3 regions of the Rothia sp. HMSC064F07 genome follow, and region 1 is predicted to be linked to each of the others. Evidence: predicted binding sites of a transcription regulator. Region 1 holds the regulator's gene; each other region holds the start of a gene.

What was found. The regulator LexA, encoded in region 1, represses DNA repair genes until DNA is damaged. The targets are predictions, from matches to a motif close to TCGAACANNTGTTCGA.
Region 2: the regulator LexA is predicted to act here: its motif matches at 3,081-3,096, upstream of HMPREF2712_RS06925 (shikimate dehydrogenase).
Region 3: the regulator LexA is predicted to act here: its motif matches at 3,723-3,738, upstream of ruvA (Holliday junction branch migration protein RuvA).

What each region holds. Positions count from the first base shown of each region.
Region 1 covers NZ_KV831921.1:268,706-274,323, forward strand. Annotated here, with positions in the region: gene hflX (GTPase HflX) at 1-596, shown strand, start outside; gene HMPREF2712_RS01760 (ATP-dependent DNA helicase) at 603-2,675, shown strand; gene lexA (transcriptional repressor LexA) at 2,842-3,516, opposite strand; gene HMPREF2712_RS08890 (LysM peptidoglycan-binding domain-containing protein) at 4,343-4,996, shown strand; gene HMPREF2712_RS01775 (type 1 glutamine amidotransferase family protein) at 5,116-5,618, shown strand, end outside.
Region 2 covers NZ_KV831926.1:1,122,455-1,128,072, reverse strand. Annotated here, with positions in the region: gene HMPREF2712_RS06935 (shikimate kinase) at 1-716, opposite strand, end outside; gene aroC (chorismate synthase) at 716-1,933, opposite strand; gene HMPREF2712_RS06925 (shikimate dehydrogenase) at 2,053-2,988, opposite strand; gene mltG (endolytic transglycosylase MltG) at 3,213-4,406, opposite strand; gene ruvX (Holliday junction resolvase RuvX) at 4,403-4,966, opposite strand; gene alaS (alanine--tRNA ligase) at 4,969-5,618, opposite strand, start outside.
Region 3 covers NZ_KV831926.1:1,086,941-1,092,558, reverse strand. Annotated here, with positions in the region: gene secD (protein translocase subunit SecD) at 1-978, opposite strand, end outside; gene yajC (preprotein translocase subunit YajC) at 1,078-1,437, opposite strand; gene ruvB (Holliday junction branch migration DNA helicase RuvB) at 1,803-2,789, opposite strand; gene ruvA (Holliday junction branch migration protein RuvA) at 2,961-3,581, opposite strand; gene ruvC (crossover junction endodeoxyribonuclease RuvC) at 3,799-4,455, opposite strand; gene HMPREF2712_RS06790 (YebC/PmpR family DNA-binding transcriptional regulator) at 4,753-5,511, opposite strand.

The DNA of each region.
Region 1 (5,618 bases):
TCGTGCGTTCGCTGCCGACCCAGCTGGTGGAGGCGTTCCGCTCCACCCTGGAAGAGGTCGCTGACGCTGACGTTATCCTGCACGTGGTGGATGCTTCGCACCCGGACCCGGAGGGGCAGATTCGTGCTGTCCGCGAGGTCATCGCGGAGGTCGACGCCCGCCATATCCCCGAGATCATTGTGCTGAATAAGGCGGATGCCGCCGACCCGTTCGTGCTGGAGCGTATGCGCCAGCGCGAGCCGGAGCACGTGATTGTTTCGGCGCGTACCGGTGAGGGTATTGAGGAGCTGAAGCAGAAGATTGCGGACACCATTCCGCGCCCCTCCATTGAGGTGAAGCTGCTGATTCCGTACTCGCACGGTGAGATTATTTCGCGCCTGCACGAGTGGGACGCCGAAATTAAGAGCACCGATTTCGTATCGGACGGCACCTTCGTGGTGGCGCTGGTTCGTGAGGATGTCGCCTCCGAACTGTCCGAGTATGTGCTGGAGGGCGACCTGCTGGAGGTCTTGGAAGAGGAACTTGCGGAGGCACACGCCCTGGCTGAAGCGACCGCTTCTGTTTCCGAACAGCCCTCTAACTCTGAGGCTCTCTAGGAGCGGATGAGCGTGACCGAGAGCATCAACGCGCCCAAAAACGCCCCGGAAACTTTGCCCGGATCGGCAACCGACGGCACCCGATTTACCGGGCAGGAGCTTGAGACCCTGCCCGGTGCGAAGGACGCCCTGACCCTGCTGGATGAGGCGGTTGCCGCCACTGGCGGTCAGAATCGTGCCGGTCAGCGCACCATGGCGGCGCATGTGGCGCAGGCTCTTGAACTGCAGCGTCACCTGCTGGTCCAGGCGGGTACCGGTACCGGTAAGTCCCTGGGCTACCTGGTTCCTGCCCTGGCGCGGGTGGGGGAGTCGGACCAGCCGATTGTGGTTGCGACGGCGACCCTTGCCCTGCAGGCGCAGATCGTGAACCGCGATATTCCGCGTCTTCTACAAGCGCTGGAGCCGCGCCCTGAATCGCAGGCGCAGGTGGCTCTGCTCAAGGGCCGCAATAACTACCTCTGCCTGCACAAGCTGGAGGGCGGCTACCCGGAAGACGAGCCGGATGCTCTCTTTGACATGCCTTCTTCGACCTCCCGCGTGGGTGAGGAAGTGGTGCGCCTGCGCGAGTGGGCCGACCGCACGGAGACCGGCGACCGTGACGAGCTGAAGCCCGGCGTCTCTGACCGCGCATGGGCTCAGGTATCGGTGAGCGCCGCCGAGTGTCTGGGCCGCCGCTGCCCGCTGGTGGAAGAGTGCTTTAGCGAGATGGCGCGTAGCCGTGCCGCTGAAGCTGATATCGTCATCACGAACCACGCCCTGCTGGCGATTAACGCTTTCGAGGGCATGAAGGTTCTGCCCGAACATGAGACGGTCATTATTGATGAGGCTCATGAGCTGGTGGACCGCGTGACCGGTGCCGTGTCTGGTTCTTTGACGGTTGCGATGGTTCGCCGTGCGGCGCGTAGCGTAAAGAAGCATTCGAAGGCTGATTCCGGCGCACTGGAAATGGCTGCCGGCACCTTGGAGACCGCGTTCGAGGGTCTTGCCGAAGGCCTGCTGAAGGGCCTGGACGGTCGCCTTTTGACCGCTATTTCTGCGGTCAATGATGCTGCCCGCACCGCCCTGTCCGATACGAAGCCGGACGGTCAGGATGTTGACGCCGGCCTGCAGATGGCGCGCTCGCGTGTCTCTGAGGTGCACGATATGAGTAGCCGCATTCTGGAGGCTTCGGGCGAGCAGGACGTGCTGTGGATTTCTCGTCAGGGCGGTTGGGAGAATGGCCGCTATGTGGCTGCTTCCGATACCGACCCGGCGACCCTAAACATCGCCCCCTTGAGTGTTGGCCTACAGCTACGTGATGGCCTGTTCGCTGACCGCACCGTGATTTTGACGAGTGCGACCCTGACGGTGGGTGACTCTTTCGACGTTGCCGCCGGTGCCCTGGGACTGCAGGGCGAGGGCGCGCCGCGCTGGACGAGCATCGACGTAGGTTCGCCTTTCGACTACCGCAAACAGGGCATCATGTACGTTGCCGGGGATTTGAAGCCTCCGGGATTCGGTGTGCACGAGGGCCAGCTGGATCGTCTGCGTGAGCTGTGCGAGGCGTCGGAGGGCGGTGCCCTGGGCCTGTTCTCCTCGAAGCGTGCCGCTGAGCGTGCCGCCGAGTACATGCGTGAGCACAGCGACCTGAACATTCTTCTGCAGGGTGAGTCTTCGCTCAAGGCTCTGGTGGAGGAGTTCAGCGAGGACGTTGACTCATGCCTGTTCGGAACGATGAGCCTGTGGCAGGGCGTGGACGTTCCCGGTGACTCTTGCCGCCTGGTGGTGATGGACCGCATCCCGTTCCCCCGCCCGGATGACCCGATTGCGCAGGCTCGTACGGAGGCGGTGAACCGTCATCGCGGTAACGGCTTTATGGCGGTTTCTGCTCACCACGCGGCGATTCGTATGGCGCAGGGCGCGGGTCGCCTGATCCGTTCGGTGTCTGACCGCGGCGTGGTGGCTGTGCTGGATTCTCGCGTGGCGACTAAACGCTACGGCGGTTTCTTGATGAAGGCGATGCCGCCGATGTGGTCGACGCAGAATAAGGCTGCGGTGACCGGCGCGTTGGCTCGTCTTTCGGCGAGTATTGAGCGTTAGCTCGGGCAAGATTCATCCCTGGCTACGCCGCCTCTTTCGCTTTGGAGATATCCGCTTCGGAAATATAGAAATCACCCCGGTGATACGTGAACATTCACGTATCACCGGGGTGATTTCTATATGGAGCTAAAAGCCTCGCGGCTATGTCTTTTAGAGGCTGTGCTGTCTAGAGACTGCGCAGCACGGAGACGACCTTACCCATGACGGTTGCGCGGTCGCCCATAATCGGCTCGTAGTTGGAGTTGCGCGGCATGAGCCAGGTATGGCCGTCGACCTGACGGAACACCTTCACGGTTGCCTCGTCGTCAAGTAGCGCAGCAACAATATCGCCGTTGTCTGCGGTGTGCTGCTCGCGGACAACCACCCAGTCGCCGTCGCAGATTGCGGCGTCAATCATGGAATCACCCTTGACCTTGAGCATGAACAGCTTGCCGCTACCGACCAGCTGGCGGGGCAGAGCGAGCACATCCTCCACGGACTGCTCGGCAGTGATGGGACCGCCCGCTGCAATTCGTCCAACCAGGGGAACGGGTACGAGGTCTTCATCGCCGACTTCGAAGTTCGGCAGCTCGGGCAGGGACGAGGAGGAGTTACCGTGCATGCCGACGCCGTTCTCATCCAGCACCTCAATGGCGCGGGGGAGCTTGGGGTCGCGGCGAATGTAGCCCATGGTCTCGAGGCGACCGAGCTGGTGAGTGACCGAGGACAGGGACGCAAGGCCCACCATGTCACCAATCTGGCGCATGGACGGCGGGTAACCCTTTTGTTCAATCTCGGTGCGGATCGCGTCAAGAATCTTCTGCTGGCGCGCGGTCAGCGCCGGACGGGGTGCTGTTGCCATTTCTTTTCCTTCGGTCTGTGCCCCGATTTCTGTATTCCGGTCTCTGCAGTCTGTTTGAGACACAGTCCGGTCGGGGCACGGATGGGTGCTTCACACGTTTTCTGATGGTGTCCTAAAAATTTTTTGGTTCTGCCGAAATGGGTCTTATCTCGTCAGGGGGTGGAGGAATTCTATCCGTGCCGGAGCGATACGCGGGTAACGAGTATGCGCCTCCGCCCTATAAAACTCAGCCAGCAGCACCTGCATTCGATACAGAACCAAGCTGTAACGGGTACAGAAACCTGCTGTGAGTAGGACTCATCAGGAGCGTGTGGAACGTCTCTTGACACCAGTGTAGAACACTGCACCGAAAAACTCAAACAAATATTCTAGATTTTTTCTTCGAAACTCGAAGAAATTTTTAGTACATCTCTGCTAGACTTTAGAACAAGAGTTCGTATATACTCTTGAATCTCTCCTGAAATTCAGGATTTGCGGGTGGATGTTCGAAAAATATTCGAAGATTCGACCCGGGGTCTTCCGGGAGAGGAAAGTGAATGAGTGTTCGAATGTATTCGAATCCTCTGCCTCTCTTCGCATGATCTACCTCGGATGCTCTAGGGAGCATCTGGCGAAGAGAGAGCGCAGGGGATGGGGCTCCGGGGTAACCCAGCACAGCCCGGTGCATCCGACGCTCTGACCTAACTAGAGAATAGCTACCCAATAGTTATCGCCTAACAATCACCACTCCATAGTTATCACTCAACTAGGACCTCCGAGCGGGTATCGCTCGGCATTGCTAGACCCGCGGGGTAACCCCGGGGCGAGCTGAGAGAAAGGAACCACAATGACTACTGCAGCACCTATTGCTTCTCGTGGCACTTCTGCACACCTTCCGGCAGGTTTGGTGGTACTTCACCCCGCCCGCACTGCGTCCGCCAGCACCGTGTCCGCCCGCACCGTGCAGGGGCGTTCTCGTGTGCCTGCGTCTTCGCAGTCTGTTCGCTCTTCTCGTGCGGCTCATGCACCCCGTCCTGCGCAGGTTGCTCAGCCCGCCCACGCTCCCGCCGTTTCTGCCTCTGCTGCTTCTACCCCCGCCGTTTCTGCTCAGACATCTTCTGTGGCTCAGGCGCCTGGAGCGAAGAGTGTTCTTCTGGCTAAGGGAGGCGAGCTTCTGCGCTCGGTTCCCGGTTCTATTCGTCGTCTTGGCACTGTACGCGGTTTCCTGAAGGGCCTGCCTCTGCTGACCTTGGCGGCACTGATTGTGCTCGGCGCTATTAGCTTCTTTGGTCCGGCGGCTTCTGCCTCCGTGGAGAACGCTTCGGTGAGTCGAACCGTCGTTGTGGTCAAGCACGGTGAGACCCTGTGGGATATTGCTCAGGCGGTGGATCCGCAAGGTGACACCCGTGATACTGTGGTTCGTATTATGGAGTTGAACTCGTTGACCAGCACCTCTGTTGATGCCGGTCAGCGTCTGGAAATTCCTCAGACTCAGCGCTAAGCATGGACCCGCGTGTGGTTGGCTTCTGCATGAGGTTGATGTCTTGACTCCGAATCCTCTATCTCTCAAGCTAGAGCGCTTGAGCCGAATTCTTGAGCCTATGAAATAGGAGCGCACCGATGCCTGTTCCCGTTGAATCCACACCCGTCGAAACTGAATCTGTACAGAGTGCTCAGACCGCTCGTCCTGTGGTTGCTGTTTTAGGGGATCCCGGAACTCGTGGCGCCCTGGTGAAGCTTCTTCAGGATGCGGGGGCGGAGGTCATCGTGACCGCTGTGCCAGAGCAGCTGCGTGAGGCTGACGGCATGGTGGTTACTGGCGGTGCGAGCTCTCTTGAGGCGTATGAAGATCTGAAAGCTAAGGACGCTGAGCGCGTGATTGGTCGCCGTGTTGCTGGCGGTCGTCCGGTGTTGGCTGCCGGTGCGGCACTGAGCTGCCTCTTCGATTCGGTTACGGTGGAGCATCCGCAGATGGGGCAGGTTCAGGTGCAGTGTATGGGGGAGTGGCCCGGTGAGAGCGTGGAGCTTTCTACCCGCGACTTGGTGCCCGGTGTTTCTACCCTGCGTTCTTCCTCCGATAGTGCGCTGCTCAAGGATCTTGAGGGCGAGGCTCACTTCAAATC
Region 2 (5,618 bases), on a different contig from region 1:
ACAGGATGTGCAGGTGCGGCTACGGGAGCAGAAGCGGTAGCGCTCTCCCCCGCCGCCTCTGCAGGCTGAGCCTGTTTCGGAGGTGCCGGCTTGGGCGCGGCAGGCTTTGGCGTAGCGACTACTGACGGCGCGGCCGGTTTCGGAGCAGTCGGCTTGGGTGCTTCCGCCTTCGCGGGTTCCTTGCGGGGTTCCTCTTCAGCGGTGCCCATGCCCTGCAGGGCGCTGAGCAGCTTCAGGCGCAGGTCCTCATCCAGGCCGAGCGCCGGGTCGGCGTCCTCAGATACCGAGGAGGCGTACAGGCGCACACCCTGCGTGCTCGCCGCAGCGGCGGCGGGCAGGGGGCGGGCGCCAGAACGCATCAGGTCAGCGGGGGTGGGTACGCGAGAAGCCGGGCGCGCAGAAGAAACTGACGCAGAAGAAACCGAGGCGGCAGCCTCACGCGCAACAGTCTCACGAACCCCAGCGCCCGCAACCTCAACAGCCCCAGCGCCCGCAGCCTCAACACTCTGCTCAGCCGCAGCAGGTACACCGGGTTCCGCACCGGATTCTGCGCCGGTTTCCGGGCGCGGCGAAGCGCCCCCTCGCGCACGCTGCGTTGCCGCAGCAATACGCGCAAGGGGGCTCGAAGCGACCGGGCGAACACCCTGCTCCACAGAAACCTCCCCGGAACCGCGACCCTTCGCGCCGCGGCCCTCAGACTCCGCCGGAAGGGGCACTACGCGTCCCAACCAGCCACGTTAGACTCCCACGCCAGAGACGCCGGAATAGCGTCCAGGTAGGAATCCATGTTGCGGCGAGTCTCACCAATCGAGTCGCCGCCAAACTTCTCCAGTGCAGCCTCAGCGAGCACCAGGGCGACCATAGCCTCCGCCACCACGCCAGCGGCGGGAACAGCACACACGTCCGAACGCTGGTGGTGGGCGCGAGCCTCTTCACCGGTGGAAGTGTCAATGGTCTTCAAGGCCTTCGGCACGGTCGCAATGGGCTTCATTGCCGCGCGCACACGCAGCAGGTCGCCAATGCTCATGCCGCCCTCAATACCACCTGCACGGTTGGTATCGCGGGTAACGCCGTGCTCACCAATGGAAATCTCGTCGTGAGCGGCAGTGCCCGGGCGGTCAGCGGTCGCGAAACCGTCGCCAACCTCAACACCCTTAATAGCCTGAATACCCATCAGGGCTGCGGCAAGGCGCGCGTCCAGGCGGCGGTCCCAGTGCACGTACGAACCCAGTCCGGGAGGCATACCGTACGCGAGCACCTCAACCACGCCGCCGAGAGTCTCGCCGTCCTTGTGCGCCTCATCCACGCGCTGAACCATCGCGTCGGAGGTTGCCTTGTCGAAGCAACGCAGCGGGTCAGCATCCAGCTGGTCAACATTGCGGGGCGAAGGCACCGGGGCACCCTCGGGAGCGTGCACGCCACCCACAGCAACAGTGTGCGAGACCAGCTCAACACCCAGAGCCCTCAAAATCTGGGCGGCAACCACGCCAAGAGCCACGCGGGTCGCAGTCTCACGTGCGGAGGCGCGCTCCAGCACCGGGCGAGCCTCAGAGAAGTTGTACTTCTGCATACCCGCAAAATCGGCGTGACCGGGGCGCGGACGGGTCAGCGCAGCATTACGCGCACGACCCTCAATCAGCTTCGGATCCACCGGGTCGGAGCTCATCACGTCAGTCCACTTGGGCCACTCGGTGTTCGCAATCTCAATCGCGACCGGGCCGCCCTGAGTCAGGCCGTGACGCACACCGCCCAGGATGCGCACGCGGTCCTCCTCGAACTTCATGCGGGCACCGCGGCCGTAGCCGAGGCGGCGACGAGCCAGGGCGTCACGCACCATGTCGCTGGTGAGTTCCACACCGGCGGGTACGCCCTCAATAATGCCGACGAGCGCCTCGCCGTGGGATTCTCCGGCAGTGAGCCAACGCAGGGCCATAGGTTAACCTCTTTTCATCGCACCCGCACCGCAGCGCAGGAGGAAGGAATAATAATTCTTCACGTGTATAAATAGTGTATAAAATGCCTGTTTACTGAGCGAGTGAAAGCACGCTTTTTTCACGAAACGGAAGCACGAGGCGCAAGATCAACCGCCGCGCACATCGCATTCACCAAGCCCAGCAGCTCACCCTCAGACAGGGTGCAGTCGGTGAACAGCAGCACCTGCTCCACCGCCTGATACAGCAGCATCTCCAGACCAGAAACCACCGTGCCGCCGTTAGCCTCCCAAGCGCTCGCCAGCACCGAAGGCCACGGGTTATACGCAACATCGAGCAGTACCCGCCGGTGCGTTGCGGAGGCGCCCTTCAGCCCGCTCAGCTGGCTCGCCCACTCGTCCGCCGCATGGGCAGGAAGAGTAGAAATCACCGGGTGATGGCCGCGCTCCGCAAGGTTCTGCGGCAAATCAGCCAGAGAAACCTGTTCCAGCTGAACGCCCAGGCGGTCCGCCGCCTCCTGCACGCTACCGAGCTTATGCAGGGAACGGGCGTACACGCTCACACGGGAATACCCCAGCTGATGCAGAGCGGTCAGGGCGGAAATAGCGGTCGCTCCCCCACCCACAATCGCGGCAGAATCCTTGAGCGGCTGCGGCTCCAAACCGGCGTGGCGCAGCGCGTTCACAATGCCGATCACATCCGTGTTATCACCCAGCACCTTCTCACCGCGCGGATACACCGTGTTCACCGCACCGGTCACGCGGGCAGTCTCACTCAGCTCATCGCAATACTTGATGACGGCGGTCTTCAACGGCATCGTCACCGACAGACCCGCAATATACGGGGCGTCCTCCGTACCGTCCGGGTGGCGCACACCGTGCATAATCGCCGGCAAATCATCGGGCAGAGTATCGCGGCGATTATAACCCAAATTCTGCTCACCCAAAAAGTCATACGCGGCACGATGCAGTGCAGGCGACAGCGAATGCGCAATCGGGTGCCCCAGCACGTAGGCGCGGCGAAGATACGGGGCCTCACGGTACGGTTCAGTCTTCATCGATAGATACTCTTTCGCTCTCAACGCTTGGGGCTTGCGGACACGCACGCCACGAACCCGCGGTCATAGGCGCACTCTACCCATTTTAAGGGACAAACCAATATTCGGGTACAGCAAAGGCGGGCACCTCCCCCACTCTCGTGGAGGCGGTACCCGCCTCAGCAAGGAACCTTCAGTCCAAAGCTACCAAATCGTAGCTACCAGCTAAACCAATGAGCTACAACTTAGCTACAGCGGTTCGGGTGCTTAGAACACCACTGGTTGTACTCTTCAACGTAACGCTGGTGCTCAGCGTACGTGCGGGAGTACTTAGTCTCACCGGAGTCCAGGTCCACAGTCACCCAGTAGTAGTACGGGTTCTTCTCAGGAGCCGCAGCAGCCTTAATCGAAGCCAGCTGCGGGGAACCAATCGGACCCTTCGGAAGACCCTTATTCGCATAAGTGTTGTACTTATTGCTCTTATCGGCCTTCTGCTCTTCAGTCAGGTGGTACGAACGGACACCCAGACCGTAGGTCACGGTCGCATCCGACTGAATCAGGCCGGAGGTCTCACCATCGGGGTTGTTCAGGCGGTTCTCAATGATGCCTGCAACCGCCACGTAGTCCTTCGGCTGAGCCTCAAGCTCCACGATGGAGGCGATGGTCAGAACCTCAAAGATCTTCTGGTCGCCGCTCACGCCGGCTTCCTTCAGGTCAGCCTTGGTCTTATCAACCATGGTCTGGATGACCTTCTTGATGTCGGTGCCCTTCGGGAAGCGGTACTCACCCGGGTGCAGCCAACCCTCAATCGAGGGGAAGTTGCTCGGCACACCGTACTGGGTGTAGTTGCTGACCGCGTCCTCAACCTGCTTACGGGTGAACGCACCATCGGAGCCAGAAACAATCAGATCGATGGTCTCGCTCACGCGCTTACCCTGCGGAATCGCCAGGTACAGTACGTTGCTGTTCGCATCAATAATGGTCGTAATCGCGCTCGAGCTGCTCATGTGCTGCTGCAGTTCATAGGTGCCAGGCTGCAAGTACTTACCCTTGCTCTCCTTGGTGTACACCTCAATGAACTTATCAGCATCAGCAATAACGCCCGCCGCCTCAAGCTCCTGCGCCACCTGCGCGGTGGACTGGCCGGAACGAATCGTGAAGGTCACGGTCGTACCATTGCCGCCACCCGAGTAGTCACGAGTCTTGAACGGGTCGTAGCGAGTAATCAGGGCACCCGAAATGATGACCAGAGCCACGACAAACAGGGAAATTGCGCTCAGCATGATGGCGCGGCGGCGGCGCTTACGCGCACGCAACGTAGCCACCGACACGATTTCCTGTTCCATCGTGATGCCGGTGATGCCCTTACGTTCATCCTCGGCTGTCGGCCTAAAGAGGTCGAGCCCGCTCTCTTCGGGCTGTTTATTCTGTTCGGTCACTGAAGGTTCTCCGTTTCGTTGACGGCACCGACCGTGGTCCCTTCTGACTCGGACGGTCGGTTTTCTTCGTGGGCCGGATCGCTCACCTTGTACCCGGCTACGGACTGCCCCGCCTTGAGGGCATCCAGGCTGTACTGCAAAATGTTCACAGCCGCCACCTGGTCAACCATAGTCTTGAAATCTCGGCTGGAAACCCCAGCCTCGTGCAGTGCACGGTGAGCGCTCACGGTGGTGAGTCGCTCATCCACCAGCCAAATGTTAATGTGTGTTTTCTCTTCGGCATCCAGCTCGGAGCGCAGAGCCTGAGCGTACTCCCGAGCCATTTCCGTGGAGGGAGAATCCCCACCACGCATGGTCTTCGGAAGCCCGACGAAAACCTCCACCACCTCGTTCACCTCAATCAGCTTACGCAGAACGCGGCGGTCAGAGTTCTTCTTCGCGTCGCGACGCAGCGTCTTGAGCGGGGTGGCGAGAATGCCGTCGGGGTCGCTGAGGGCGGTGCCGACGCGGGCATTACCCACATCGACACCCATCCGCACTCCGCGCTGGAATTCTGCCATGTTTAGGCCTGAGCCTGTGCGATAGCGTCGCGGACAGCGTCCAGTGCAGCACCAATCTTGGATGCGTCCTGGCCACCACCCTGAGCGACGTCGTCCTTACCGCCGCCACCACCGCCGAGAACACCGGCAGCAACGCGGACCAGAGCGCCAGCCTTCACGCCAGCCTCACGAGCACCCTCGTTGGTTGCCACCAGGACGACGGGGCGGCCATTAGCCACACCCACCACGGCGACAACAGCAGCCTCGGAGCCGAAGCGCGAACGCAGATCCAGAGCCAGGTCACGAACGCCGTTAGCGTCCAGTTCGCCAGCGTCATGCGCCAGAACGCGAACAGAACCGATGGTCTGTGCGTTCTCCAGCAGCTTGCCAGCCTCAGCCTGCAGCTTCTCGCGGCGCAGCTGAGCCAGTTCCTTCTCAGCCGCCTTCAGCTTAGCCAGAGTCTGGTTAATCTTCTCCGGCAGATCAGCGGAAGACTGAACCTTCATCAGGCCGGTCAGCTGGTTCACCAGGGTACGCTCAGCAGCCAGGTGGTTGAAGGAATCCAGACCCACCAGAGCCTCAACACGGCGGTTACCGGAGCCAACAGAGCCCTCGGTCAGCAGGGTCAGCGAACCAATCTCAGCGGACGAACCAACGTGGGTACCACCGCACA
Region 3 (5,618 bases), on a different contig from region 1:
CTGGATCGTGAAGCTAATCGGCAGGGCACCGTACTTGAGCTGATCGGCGAGAGCCTTCGCCTCCTGCTCGGTGAAGTTACCGGTAATCTGCGGCTTGCCGTCAGAAATCACTGCCTGCGACACCGGCGAAGACAGCACCTTGCCGTCCAGCAGAATCGCGAAGCGGGCACGCGGATCATTTGCGTTCTGCGCACGAATCGCGTTCAGGCGAGAAGTAATGTTCTGGAACTTCTCACGAGCAGCATCGTTGAACTGAATGTTCACAGCCCAACGGCCCGTAGTCACGCCCTGGCCGCTCGTCTCCTGCGAGTGGCTTGCGGTAGAAATATCGCTACCGCTCAGCTCCACAGGACCCAGAATGTACTTCTCCTGACCGTCCGTGGAGCACGCCACCATCGGCTTAGTCGGGTCCGCACTATCGGCGTCCTCATTGCGTGCCGCGGTGCAGTCCTTCGCCTCGTACTGCTTGTACAGGTCCGCAGTAATCCAGTTACGGTCCGAACCATTAGTCGGCTCCGCAGACGGCTTGGGCAGCTTATCGTCCGCAGTGCGGGCATCCTCAGCCACCGCAGTACCGGCACCAGAAAGCAGCACCGGGCGGAACGTCATATTTGCAGACGCCTGAATCAGCTGACGAGTCTCAGCGCTAATCGTTCCGGGAACCGAAACAACCACGTTATTGCCCGAGCCGAAAGAGGTGGTAACCTCCGCCTCCGAAACGCCGGCACCATCAACGCGCTGACGAATAATCTCAACCGCCTGGTTCAACTGCTCCTGGGAGACGTTCTCATCCGAAGAGCCATTGACCTTCGGAGAAAGAATCATCTGAGTACCACCCGAAAGGTCCAGGGCGAGCTTCGGTGCCCAAGAACCTCCCGCGTAGGTGGTGCCGAAAATACCGGCAGCCATAACAACCATGAGCAGGACCATCGAGAGGAGCGCCCCTCGCGCGGCTGCAAGCGGTGAACGCTTAGCCATAATGTTCCTTCTTCGTGTGAATAGTATTGAGTGTTCTACAGATTCCGTAACGCGAAAACCCGACGCCGCTCACTGGGCGCCGGGCTCATACGCTCTGAATTACTTAGCAGTATCAGAAGAGGTATCGGAAGCGGGAGCTTCGGATGCGGTAGCCTCGTACGCGTCCTCGGTCAGGGGCGCTGCGGGGGCTTCCTCCTCGACGACGGCCATAATCGCGTTCAGTGCCAGGGTGATAACAACACCGTCCGCAATCTGAAGCTGCAGCTTGTTGTTCTCAAGGTCAGTGCTGACAACGGTGCCGTAGATGCCGGAACCAGTCATCACCTGGGTGCCGGGGACGAGAGACTGCTGCATTGCGCGCAGTTCCTCCATCTGCTTACGCTGACGCTTCTGGGCGGAGAACATCATCCATGCCAGCAGCGTCATCATGGCAATCATAATCAGGAGGTTAAAATCCATGGTCTCACTTTCACATCCGCACCCGTGCCGCTCACCGCGAGGGTTGAGCGTACCAGAAGGTGTGGAATCGTAGATACAGTACGTATCCATCCTACGCGAGAGCATGAGCTTTAGCGCCCCGAACCAGCGTTTTTGTGAGGTTAACCTGAGTTTTGGACTCTCTCGGCGTAATTTTATGTCGCTGGTAAAGACCAGCAGAGCCCGGCAGAGCCCAATGGAACCCGACAGCGCCTGCAGAACCGGTAGAAAAGTTGCCGCGCCTGCAGAAGAGCTACCGGGGGCACAGAGAAGCCCGCAGGAGGCGGATACCTCCCACGGGCTACTACAGTGTTATCAGCTGATGCGGGCCTAAAGCTGATACGGATCTAGAGCTGAATCTCCGGTGCTTCCAAGCCGAGGTGCTCCCACGCCGCGGGCAGAGCCACACGACCGCGCGGAGTGCGACCAATCAGGCCCTCACGCACCAGGTACGGCTCGGCAACCGTCTCCACGGTCTCCGTCTCTTCACCCACCGCAATGGCGAGGGTGGACAGACCCACCGGGCCGCCGCCGAACTTGTGAATGAGCGCCTCCAGCACGGCGCGGTCCAGGCGGTCCAGGCCGCGCGAATCCACCTCGTACATATCCAGCGCGGTTGCGGCATCGGTCGCGTTAATGCGGTCCACGCCGTTCACCAGCGCCCAGTCACGCACACGACGCAGCAGACGGTTCGCAATACGCGGCGTGCCGCGGGAACGACCGGCAATCTCCGTGAAACCCTCGGAGGTAATCTGCATATCCATCAGACCAGCACTGCGGCGCAGCACCAGCTCCAGCTCCTCCACCGAGTAGAACTCCAGGTGACCGGTAAAGCCGAAGCGGTCACGCAGAGGGCCGGGCAGCAGACCCGCACGGGTCGTCGCACCCACGAGGGTGAACTGTGGCAGCTCCAGCGGAATGGAGGTCGCACCCGCACCCTTACCGACCACAATGTCCACACGGAAATCTTCCATCGCCATGTAGAGCATTTCCTCAGCCGGGCGGCTCATACGGTGAATCTCATCCAGGAACAACACCTCACCGGGGGTCAGCGAAGACAGAATCGCCGCCAAATCACCCGAATGCTGAATCGCCGGGCCGGAGGTAATGCGCAGCGGCGCCTCCATCTCTGCCGCAATAATCATTGCGAGAGTGGTCTTACCCAGACCGGGAGGGCCCGACAGCAGCACATGGTCGGCGCTACGGCCACGCATCTTCGAAGCCTCCAGCACCAGGGACAGCTGCTGACGCACACGGCGCTGACCCACAAAGTCATCCAGGGACTTAGGGCGCAGTGCCGCCTCAATCATCTTCTCTTCAGGCTCTTCTTCCATCGCCACCAGGCGCTGGGCGGGAGCTGAAGACGCCTGAGTGCCGGGCACCTGACCGGGAAAATACCCGCCGGAAACCAGGGACGCCGCGGGCTGCGGCTCATAGGGATTCTGGCTCATAGAATTCTTCTTTCACAAAAGTTTGAGTGGGATACATCGAACAGGGCGCACCGCTTAGTGGCGGCCCACCGTGTTCTGAGTACCCAAGGAGGCGAGCACACCACGCAGAGCCACACCCACCGGCTCAGTCTCTGCGGCAGGGTTGTGCTGCACGTAAGCGTCAATAGCGGCGGAAGCGTCCTTCTCGCTCCAGCCCAGAGAGGTGAGAGCGTCAAGCACCTGCGGCTTCCAGACAATGCCCTGGCTCAGCGGCAGCTCATCGGTCTGACCATCGCTGAGAATCAGCTTGCCGGCAAGCTCCAGCACAATACGGCGGGCACCCTTCGGACCGATACCGGGAACCTTCGTGAATGCCTTATCGTCACCGGTCGCCACAGCGCGCTCCACCTCAGCGGCAGTGTGAACACTCAACACCGCCAGCGCAATACGCGGACCAATACCGGAAACCGAAAGCATCATATCGAACACTTCACGCTCGGCAGGCTCCGAAAAACCGTACAGAGTCATCGACTCTTCACGCACAATCATGGTGGTCAGCACGGTAGCTTCCTCACCGGTGCGTAGCTTGGAGAGAGTACGCGCGGTAGCGTACACAAGCATGCCGAAACCGTTCACGTTAATCACCGCATGATCAAGGCCCACCTGAGCCACACGACCGGTCAGGGATGCAATCATTTCTCTCCACCTTTCAACACCGCGCCCACAGATTGAGGCTCGCGGCAGTGTGAGGGCCCCGGGAACTCCGGCACCCACAGAACGCACTCCCCCAGTTCAACGGGGAGACACTACAAGTATATTAGAATATTTCTTCTGAAATCAAGCATATATTCGAACTTCTTAGCGAATACATGCGAGCCAACAGGAGACGGCACACAAGCCCACGAATGCGCCTCTAGCGGCGAGCACGCGCCTCCGCCTCCATCCAGGCACGCTGCGCCGGAGTCAACGACCCGCCACGGCGAGCCTGCGCCGGGCGTGAACCCTGGTGAGTCTGCGTCTGGGCCGCCATGTTGATACCCGAACCAATACCGCCGCCACGCCAGCCGTGACAGATCGCAATCGCCAGGGCATCGGCAGCATCGGCGGGCTTCGGCATGGAATCCAGCCCCAAAATGCGGGTCACCATACGACCCACGGACGCCTTATCGGCGCGGCCGCTACCGGTCACCGCCGCCTTCACCTCCGAGGGGGTATGGAAGAACACCGGCACGCCGCGCATTGCCGCAGCAGAAATCACCGCGCCTGAAGCGTGTGCCGTACCAATCACCGTGTTCACCTGCTCCTGAGCGAAGATACGCTCAATCGCCAGGGCATCCGGCTTGTAGGTGTCGAGCCAGTGGGAGGCGGCGTTGAAAATCCAGAGAATACGCTGGTCCAGGGACTCCGCCGGGATCGTGCCGGCAACACCCACGTTCACGAAGTGCGCCTTACGGTCGGCGGTCATATCGAGCATGGAGAAGCCGCAGCGGGTCAGACCCGGGTCAACACCCATGATGCGGGTTGCACCCGGCACACGCTCCACGGCGGCGGCGGTACGGTTCTCGCGCATGCTATCGCGTGCGGCAGGTTGAGCGGCGGCCATCATCTCCCCTTTCGACAAACTCCCTATAGAATCTCTAGATTCTAGCCCTTCAGAATCCTAGCACCCGGTACCGGGGCGTGCCACGAACACGGTCACCGCGTAAACAATCACCACGTGAACAGTCACGCGCGCACCACCAAAAGTACCCAGCGCCTCCCAAAAATAGCCCCAGACGCTAAGAAGCCACTCCCCCAACCAGCCACCCTACGGCGGCTCGGTTAAAGGAGCGGCTTCTTCAAGCATCAGATATCAGAATCCGAGTGATTACTCAGCTTCCAGCTCTGCCATGACCTCAGCAGAAACATTAGCGTTCGAGTAGACGTTCTGAACGTCGTCGAGCTCTTCAATAGCGTCTGCCAGCTTCATGAACTTCTTAGCACCCTCAGCGTCCAGGTCAACCTGCATGGTCGGGCGGAAGACCGGGTCGTCGTTGTTGTACTCCAGGCCAGCCTCGTCCAGTGCCTTACGGATCTCGGGCAGATCGGTCGGTGCGGAAACAACGGTGAACACGTCGCCCTCGTCCAGAACCTCTTCGGCACCTGCATCCAGAACAGCCATCAGAACGTCGTCCTCGGTCAGACCGTCAGTCTTGGTGACCTCAGCAACGCCCTTACGCTCGAACAGGAACGCAACCGAACCCTGGTCAGCCATGGTGCCGCCGTTACGGGTCACAGCCAGGCGAACCTCAGACGCTGCACGGTTACGGTTATCGGTCAGACACTCAATGTACAGAGCGGTACCCTGCGGGCCGCGTGCTTCGTACATGATTTCGGTGTAGTCAATGGTCTCACCGGTCAGGCCAGCGCCACGCTTGATTGCGCGGTCAATGTTGTCGTTAGGAACGGAGTTCTTCTTCGCCTTCGACACAGCCAGGTCAAGAGCGGGGTTACCAGCAATATCAGCGCCGCCCATACGTGCCGCAACTTCAATTGCCTTAATGAACTTCGCGAAAGCCTTCGCGCGCTTAGCGTCGATAGCAGCCTTCTTGTGCTTAGTAGTCGCCCATTTAGAGTGACCGGACATTCGTATCTCCCTTAGTCAAAACCTCCGTGCGGGCACGGCGAAACGTCCCACGCACCGTACTGTACTCACATAACTATACCGTAGCGGAGGCGCACACCACCTCAGAA